4 regions of the Scandinavium lactucae genome follow, and region 4 is predicted to be linked to each of the others. Evidence: predicted binding sites of a transcription regulator. Region 4 holds the regulator's gene; each other region holds the start of a gene.
The links. The regulator CRP, encoded in region 4, controls carbon source genes, mostly activating them, when cyclic AMP is high. The targets are predictions, from matches to a motif close to ATGTGANNNNNNTCACAT.

Region 1 (2,207 bases), on a different contig from region 4:
GCTCAGACCCGCATCTGCCACTTTCTTACGCAGCACGCCTGCACCCATGGCGCTGGAACCCATACCGGCGTCACAGGCGACGATGATTTTACGCACGTGGCTCAGATCGTTGGTTACGTCACCCGCGGTCAGCGGATTGGCGGCACCTTTGGACTCGGCTTTCATGTCGTTCATACGACGGGTTGCCGCTTCGATATCGTCTTCTTCTTTCACTTTGCTGGTTTTCAGCAGGATAGCGGAGACCACGAAGGAGACGACTGTTGCCGCCACAATCGCCGCAATGTTAGCGAAGTAAGCGCCTTTCGGCGTCATCGCCAGAATCGCCAGGATAGAGCCTGGAGAGGCCGGAGACACCAGGCCGCCGTTGAGGATAGTCAGGGTGAACACGCCGGTCATACCGCCGAGAATAACGGCCAGGATCAGACGTGGGTTCATCAGCACATACGGGAAATAAATTTCGTGAATACCGCCGAGGAAGTGGATGATAGCCGCCCCGCCCGCAGACTGTTTGGCGCTACCGCGACCAAAGAACATGTATGCCAGCAGAACACCCATACCCGGACCCGGGTTAGCTTCAATCAGGAAGAAGATGGATTTGCCCAGCTCATGGGACTGCTGAATACCCAGCGGCGAGAAGATACCGTGGTTGATGGCGTTGTTGAGGAACAGGATTTTCGCCGGTTCAACAAAGATAGACGCCAGCGGCAGCATGTCATGCACAACCATGAAGTTAACGCCAGCAGCCAGCACTTTGGACAGCACTTCAACCGCAGGACCAATGCCGAGGAACGCCAGTACTGCGAGGATCATACCGATGATGCCCGCAGAGAAGTTGTTCACCAGCATTTCAAAACCGGATTTGATCTTACCGTCTACCCAGGCGTCAAAACGCTTAATCGCCCAGCCACCCAGTGGACCGGCAATCATCGCGCCGAGGAACATCGGCATATCCGCACCGACGATAACGCCCATGGTGGTAATCGCACCGACCACGCCGCCGCGGTCACCGCCAACCAGACGACCACCGGTATAACCGATCAGCAATGGCAGCAGGTAAGTAATCATTGGGCCGACGAGCTTCGCCAGCGTTTCGTTTGGCAACCACCCTGTTGGAATAAATAACGCGGTGATGATACCCCACGCGATAAACGCGCCGATGTTTGGCATCACCATATTGCTGAGGAATCGACCAAAGCTTTGCACTTTGATCTTGATATCGGATGACATAAAAACACCCCTTCTTATGTTTGCTGTCGCGCAGGCTAAAAGCCCGAGGTTTGGTTTGTTGTTAAGTAGCGGCAGAGGTAGCCGGACCCTGTTGATGATGCGAAATCTGGCACTGAATCGTTCAACTGTCCAGCGAGCCCCAGGTTGTGTGATCTGAGTCACGCTAATATGGGGTGATGAGGCGTAATTGACGTGATCGTTGTCACAAAATGACGGGATGAAAAAAGTGCGTCGGCTGAAAAATCACCTCCAAAGGGCTGTTAATGTGATGTTAATCACATTTTGTTGTCGGGGATTTGTTGTTGTTATGTGATTAACATCACAAAGTATTTTCATCTGCGCGCGGGCAACTGTGACCGCCCGCATGTTCTGCATTTCGCTGTGTCATCGCGGTGAGTTAATTCCAGGGCAACGGACGGCGAGTTTAGTGATTCTGTGTTATAGCAATATGACCGACTAACGATTATTTTTTCAGTGATCACTCAGGCGCTTCGCAATGGGGCGCGTGCCGATGGGCATGTCATAATTTCGAGGCGGCTATGTTTCTTAATTATTTTGCGTTGGGTGTGCTTATTTTCGTTTTTTTGGTGATTTTTTACGGGATCATTATTTTGCATGATATTCCTTATCTTATCGCCAAATCGCGTAATCACCCTCATGCCGATGCGATTCACGTCGCGGGTTGGGTGAGTTTGTTTACCCTCCACGTCATCTGGCCGTTTTTATGGATCTGGGCCACCCTTTACCGCCCGGAGCGCGGCTGGGGAATGCAGCAGGCAGAACAGGAATCTTTCGCTCAGTTGCAGCGCCGGGTCACGGAGCTTGAGCAAAAACTCGCGGAAACATCACGCTCGCCAGCGGAGTAACCATCATGGATTTGCTCATTATTCTGACCTATGTCGCGCTGGCCTGGGCGATATTTAAAATATTCAAAATCCCGGTAAATAAATGGACAGTGCCGACCGCAGCATTAGGTGGCG
Region 2 (2,207 bases), on a different contig from region 4:
CGGAAAGCGCGCAATGATACGGGTTTTGTGTGTCAGGCGCTATCGTCCCGGCCCAGGCGGCGAAAATAAAAGCCTCGGCTACGCTTAGAACCAATAACTCTCTGTTAAGGCATATAAAAATGAAAGCATTTGATTTGCACCGCATGGCGTTTGACAAGGTCCCCGTTGAGTTTCTCGGGGAAGTGGCGCTGCGTAGCCTTTACACCTTCATTCTGGTGTTTCTGTTCTTAAAAATTACCGGACGTCGCGGCGTGCGGCAGATGTCGCTCTTTGAAGTGCTCATTATTCTGACATTGGGTTCCGCCGCCGGAGATGTGGCGTTCTATGATGATGTGCCTATGCTGCCGGTGCTGGTGGTCTTTATCTCGCTGGCGGGGCTTTACCGCCTCGTGATGTGGCTGATGGCGCACAGCGAAAAGCTAGAGGATCTGCTGGAGGGTAAGCCAGTCATTATTGTGACCGACGGAGAGCTCGCCTGGGAGAAGCTGCAAGCCGAGAACATGACCGAGTTTGAATTCTTTATGGAACTTCGCCTGAATGGCATCGAACACCTCGGACAGATTAAACGCGCCATCCTCGAAACCAACGGCCAAATCAGCGTCTACTTTTTCGGTGACGATGAGGTGAAAGCCGGGCTGCCGATTTTGCCCGGTAAATGCGTCGAGCGTTTCACCACCGTGCCGGAAGAAAACGATTATTCCTGTACCCGATGCAGCGCGATTTTTCATCTGCATGCGGGCGACCGTCGAAACTGTCCGCGTTGTGCAAATCCGGAGTGGGCAAAGGCCAGTCGGGCGAAACGGATCACCTGACAGCAAAAATGTCGGCATTGTATCGTCAAGCTGGCAGATTGTGTTGTGTGAGCTTCGCCACATTTTTCTGCCAGCGAGTATTAGCCATTGCGGCGTGTGTCACTGAATGGTAAAACCGATAGCCACAGGAATAACTTATGCCTTCGGGTAGATAACGTGCACAGCGTGGTGAGGGGAAATGGCTCAGGTCTTTAATTTTAGTTCAGGTCCGGCAATGCTTCCGGCAGATGTTCTTCAACTGGCTCAACAGGAACTGTGTGACTGGCAGGGGTTGGGTACCTCGGTGATGGAAATCAGCCATCGTGGAAAAGAGTTCATCCAGGTCGCTGAAACAGCAGAAAAAGATTTCCGTGATTTGCTGAATATCCCTTCCAACTACAAAGTGCTGTTCTGCCACGGCGGCGGGCGCGGTCAGTTTGCCGGTGTTCCCCTCAATCTGCTCGGTGATAAAACCACCGCTGACTACGTCGATGCGGGCTACTGGGCGGAAAGCGCCGTAAAAGAAGCGGTGAAATACTGCTCTCCGAATGTTATCGACGCCAAAACTATCGTTGATGGCAAGCGCGCGGTAAAACCGATGCGCGACTGGCAGCTCTCTGACAATGCGGCGTATCTGCATTACTGCCCGAATGAAACCATCGACGGCATCGCTATCAATGAAATGCCAAACTTTGGCAAAGACGTTGTCGTTGCGGCGGATTTCTCATCTTCGATTCTGTCCAGCCCGATTGATATCAGCCGCTTTGGCGTGATTTACGCCGGGGCGCAGAAGAACATCGGTCCCGCTGGCCTGACGCTGGTTATCGTCCGTGAAGATCTGCTGGGTAAAGCGCATAAAATGTGCCCATCGATTCTGGATTACACCGTCCTGAACGATAACGATTCGATGTTCAACACCCCGCCGACCTTTGCCTGGTATTTGTCTGGACTGGTGTTCAAATGGCTGAAAGAGCAGGGCGGCGTGGCGGCAATGGACCGCATTAACCAGCAGAAAGCCGAACTGCTGTATGGCACCATCGACAACAGTGACTTTTATCGTAATGACGTGGCGACGGCCAACCGTTCACGCATGAATGTACCTTTCCAGTTGGCGGACAGTGCGCTGGATAAACTGTTCCTTGAAGAATCCTTTGCCGCAGGGCTGCATGCGCTGAAAGGCCACCGAGTAGTGGGTGGTATGCGGGCGTCCATCTATAACGCCATGCCTCTGGCAGGTGTGCAGGCGTTAACCGATTTTATGAAAGAGTTCGAACGCCGCCACGGTTAATCTTTTACGTTTTCATCCCCGTAGCTTGTCTGCGGGGTTTTTTATTTTCTGCTTTTGAGAGTTGAGTTTCATGGAATCCCTGACGTTACAACCCATCGCGCGCGTAGACGGCACCATCAATTTACCCG
Region 3 (2,207 bases), on a different contig from region 4:
CTCACCATTTGTACGCCCGCGATTTCCCACTCCGGACGACCTGCCACGAAGTTGTCTTCTACCACCCACTGAATGAACGGCTCGCAGCTGATGGCGCACGGATCGTCGACTCCGGTTGCTGCGGCAATTTCTGCCAACGATTCTTCGGTCGCCGCCGGAACGATGCGGTCGACCATGGTGCCCGGAAAACTGACCTGTTCAGCTATCCATTGTGCCAGTTCGGGCGAACGCTTATTGGCCATCCCCAATACCGCATTTTTCACTACGTGGCCGTTGTCAGGAATGTTATCGCAGGAGAGAACGGTAAAAGGCGGGAGCCCGCGCTCGCGGCGACGATGTAACGCTTCAACCAGTATTCCCGGCGCGGAATGCGGCTCAGAAGGGTTCTCAAGATCGTGAACAATCCGCGGCTGTGTGACATCCAGCCGACCGGTCGCCGGGTCAATGCAGTAGCCTTTCTCGGTGATGGTAAGAGAGACAATCGCCACCTGCGGCTCGCAGAATTTCTCAATGATCGCCGCCAGGGAATCGAGTTTTGCATTCAGGCATTCATTCACCGCCCCGATGATAATCGGCTGGTTACCGTCCGCACCTTTCTCCAGCACCGTATACAGATGGTTCTGGGCGCGCAGCTGGCTCATCAATACATCGCCGCTAAACAGGCTGATTTCGCACAGACCCCAGTCACCGCCTTTGGCATTCAGTACCCGATCCGTCAGCAGTGCCTGGTGGGCCCGATGGAATGCGCCAAAGCCGAAATGGACAATCCGCGAACGAAGCTGTTGTCGGTCATACTGAGGGAATTGCACGTTGTCGGGCAGCGTGGCGGTGGCGATCGTCTTCATTATATAAACACCTGCTTAACCATTAATTAACAATTGGCAGTGTAAAGTTATATGACAGCAAATTGAATTGGTGTGCCGTATTTATCCCGGGAATGTGAGCTGGATCAATCAATGCCGGGGCGGAATTTGACGCTTTTGCAGAAACATGTATGGTAGTCGTCATTAGCCATTCCATTATTGGTATAACAACTTAAGAGGGTGTGACAATGGAACAAACCTGGCGTTGGTATGGACCGAAAGATCCTGTTTCTCTTGATGATGTGCGCCAGGCTGGCGCAACCGGCGTAGTCACTGCGCTACACCACATTCCGAACGGTCAGGTCTGGCCGGTGGATGAAATTAAAGCGCGTCAGGCGTTGCTCGCGGAAAAAGGGCTGACCTGGTCCGTGGTGGAAAGTATCCCGGTCCACGAAGAGATTAAAACCCAGTCCGGCGACTGCAAAACCTGGATTACTAACTACCAGCAGAGCATCCGTAATCTGGCGGCCTGCGGGATTGATACCGTCTGCTACAACTTTATGCCGATCCTCGACTGGACGCGTACTGACCTTGAGTACCAGCTGCCAGACGGCTCCAAAGCTCTGCGTTTCGACCAGATTGCCTTCGCCGCATTTGAACTGCATATCCTCAAGCGCCCGGGGGCTGAAGCGGATTACAGCGCGGAAGAGCAGCAGCAGGCGCAGGCGTATTTCAAGGCGATGAGCGCGGCAGAAATTGAAAAGCTGACCCGTAATATTATTGCCGGTTTACCGGGCGCGGAAGAGGGTTACACCCTGGACCAGTTCCGTCAGCGTCTGGCTGAATATGATCACATCAGCAAAGAGACGCTACGTGAAAACATGGCGGTGTTCCTGCGTGCAATCGTACCGGTGGCGGAAGAAGTCGGCGTGCGCCTGGCCGTTCACCCGGACGATCCTCCGCGTCCTATCCTCGGCCTGCCGCGTATCGTGTCGACCATTGAAGATATGCAGTGGCTGAAAGAAACCGTCGACAGCATTAACAACGGCTTCACCATGTGTACCGGCTCTTACGGCGTTCGCGCGGATAACGACCTGGTGAAAATGATTGAAACCTTTGGCGATCGCATTCACTTCACCCACCTGCGCGCGACCTGCCGCGAAGGCAATCCAAAAACCTTCCACGAAGGTTCCCATCTGCACGGTGACGTGAATATGGTGGCGGTGGTTGACGCGATTCTGTCTGAAGAGTCTCGCCGTAAGAAAGCGGGTGACCTGCGTCCGATTCCATTCCGTCCTGACCACGGGCATCAGATGCTGGACGATCTGAAGAAGAAAACCAACCCGGGCTATTCGGCGATTGGTCGTCTGAAAGGGATGGCGGAAGTGCGCGGCGTTGAGCTGG
Region 4 (2,207 bases):
ATTTCTCATATGAATACATTAGTGGTGCCGGGCGGGAAGATGGGACTGGCTATGGAGCTGATTATGTCGCCGCTGGTAGAACGGCTGATGGAAGGCAAAAAGATAGGTTGATGTCACCCGATAAACAGTAGGCCCGGTCAGCACAGCGCCACCGGGCTGGGCGCTTATCCTTCGACCACTTCAAACGAATGGGTAATTTTCGCCGCTTTCTCCAGCATCAGCGCCACCGAGCAGTATTTCTCAGCGGACAAATCCACCGCACGCGACACCGCGGCTTCTTTTAGCTCTTTGCCGGTGACGATGAAGTGCAAATTAATGTGGGTAAACAGACGCGGAGCTTCTTCACGACGCTCAGAGGTCAACTTCACCTCACAATCGGTCACGTCATGACGCCCCTTTTGCAGAATCGATACCACGTCAATCGCGCTGCATCCGCCCGCTGCCATCAGCACCATTTCCATCGGGCTTGGCGCTTTGTCACCAGAGTTACCGTCCATCATGATTTGGTGGCCAGAAGCAGACTCCCCCAGGAAGGTTAAACCCTCAACCCATTTCACACGCGCTTGCATAATTGTTAACTCCAGAGTTGCAATTTTCCTGACAGATTACGCGCACATAACAATTCTCGCAACGGAAGGCGACGTGCGTCATGCTGAAGCGAGACACCAGGAGACACGCGGCAAAAGCTATGCTAAAACAGTCGGGATGCTACAGTAATACATTGAAGTACTGCATGTATGCAGAGGACATCACACTACAGGCTGCAGTAAAATCCGACAGCCGACTTCCCAGGCACAGGGAAGGATACGATTGCAAAGCCAGCGGCAGTGTTTTGTCTGCCACTGGAGACAGCTTATAACAGAGGATAACCGCGCATGGTGCTTGGCAAACCGCAAACAGACCCTACCCTTGAATGGTTCTTGTCTCATTGCCACATTCATAAGTACCCATCGAAGAGCACGCTGATTCACCAGGGTGAAAAAGCAGAAACGCTGTACTACATCGTGAAAGGCTCTGTTGCAGTACTCATCAAGGATGAAGAAGGTAAAGAGATGATCCTCTCTTACCTTAACCAGGGCGACTTTATCGGTGAGCTTGGCCTGTTCGAAGAAGGTCAGGAGCGTAGTGCCTGGGTTCGGGCGAAAACCGCTTGTGAAGTGGCCGAAATCTCCTACAAAAAATTCCGTCAGCTTATCCAGGTCAACCCGGATATTCTGATGCGCCTCTCCTCCCAGATGGCGCGTCGCCTGCAGGTCACCTCTGAAAAAGTGGGCAACCTGGCGTTCCTCGACGTAACCGGTCGTATCGCGCAGACGCTGCTGAACCTGGCGAAACAGCCTGATGCTATGACCCACCCGGACGGTATGCAAATTAAAATCACCCGTCAGGAAATCGGTCAGATCGTTGGCTGTTCACGTGAAACCGTGGGCCGTATTCTGAAAATGTTGGAAGATCAGAATCTGATCTCCGCCCACGGTAAAACTATCGTGGTCTACGGTACCCGCTAAGCCAGATTAACGGCGTATTGCCCTGGGGCAGTACGCCGTTTTTGTCTCTCCCCTCATGTGGCGCAGGCTGATTTATCACCCGGAAATTAACTACGCACTGCGACAAACGCTGGTGCTCTGTTTACCCGTGGCTATCGGTCTGGCTTTGGGGTATCTCAAGTACGGTCTGCTGTTTTCATTGGTTCCCGCCTGCTGCAACATTGCCGGGCTGGACACGCCCCACAAACGCTTCTTCAAACGGTTGATTATTGGCGGTTCGCTGTTTGCGGGCTGTAGCCTCGCGGTGCAGTTGTTACTGGCGCGTGACGTACCGCTGCCCATTATTCTGAGCGGGTTGGCGATGCTGCTCGGCGTTACCGCCGAAATCAGTTCTCTGCACGCGCGCCTGCTGCCCGCTTCGCTGATTGCCTCGATCTTCACCCTCAGCCTGGCAGGCAATATGCCAGTGTGGCAGCCGCTGCTGATTTACGCTCTCGGCACCCTGTGGTACGGCCTGTTTAACTGGTTCTGGTTCTGGATGTGGCGCGAACAGCCGCTGCGCGAATCCCTGAGCCTGCTCTATCGCCAGCTGGCGGATTATTGTGAAGCCAAATATAGCCTGCTGACCCAGCATACCGATCCGGAAAAAGCGCTGCCGCCACTGCTCACTCGACAGCAAAAAGCCGTCGACCTGATTACCCAGTGTTACCAGCAAATGCA

Region 1: a site for CRP is predicted at 1,491-1,508, ahead of SIK69_RS09725 (PTS mannitol transporter subunit IICBA). Genes of this name have one in related genera too.
Region 2: a site for CRP is predicted at 858-875, ahead of serC (3-phosphoserine/phosphohydroxythreonine transaminase). Genes of this name have one in related genera too.
Region 3: a site for CRP is predicted at 938-955, ahead of uxuA (mannonate dehydratase). Genes of this name have one in related genera too.

The regions. Positions count from the first base shown of each region.
Region 1 covers NZ_JAWXRD010000028.1:53,928-56,134, reverse strand. Annotated here, with positions in the region: gene SIK69_RS09725 (PTS mannitol transporter subunit IICBA) at 1-1,227, opposite strand, end outside; gene SIK69_RS09720 (DUF3302 domain-containing protein) at 1,767-2,093, shown strand; gene SIK69_RS09715 (HlyD family secretion protein) at 2,099-2,207, shown strand, end outside.
Region 2 covers NZ_JAWXRD010000040.1:890,617-892,823, reverse strand. Annotated here, with positions in the region: gene SIK69_RS22020 (DUF421 domain-containing protein) at 120-812, shown strand; gene serC (3-phosphoserine/phosphohydroxythreonine transaminase) at 991-2,079, shown strand; gene aroA (3-phosphoshikimate 1-carboxyvinyltransferase) at 2,150-2,207, shown strand, end outside.
Region 3 covers NZ_JAWXRD010000030.1:128,792-130,998, reverse strand. Annotated here, with positions in the region: gene SIK69_RS12675 (mannitol dehydrogenase family protein) at 1-845, opposite strand, end outside; gene uxuA (mannonate dehydratase) at 1,052-2,207, shown strand, end outside.
Region 4 covers NZ_JAWXRD010000003.1:190,624-192,830, reverse strand. Annotated here, with positions in the region: gene SIK69_RS05175 (phosphoribulokinase) at 1-111, shown strand, start outside; gene SIK69_RS05170 (OsmC family protein) at 165-569, opposite strand; gene crp (cAMP-activated global transcriptional regulator CRP) at 876-1,508, shown strand; gene SIK69_RS05160 (YccS/YhfK family putative transporter) at 1,564-2,207, shown strand, end outside.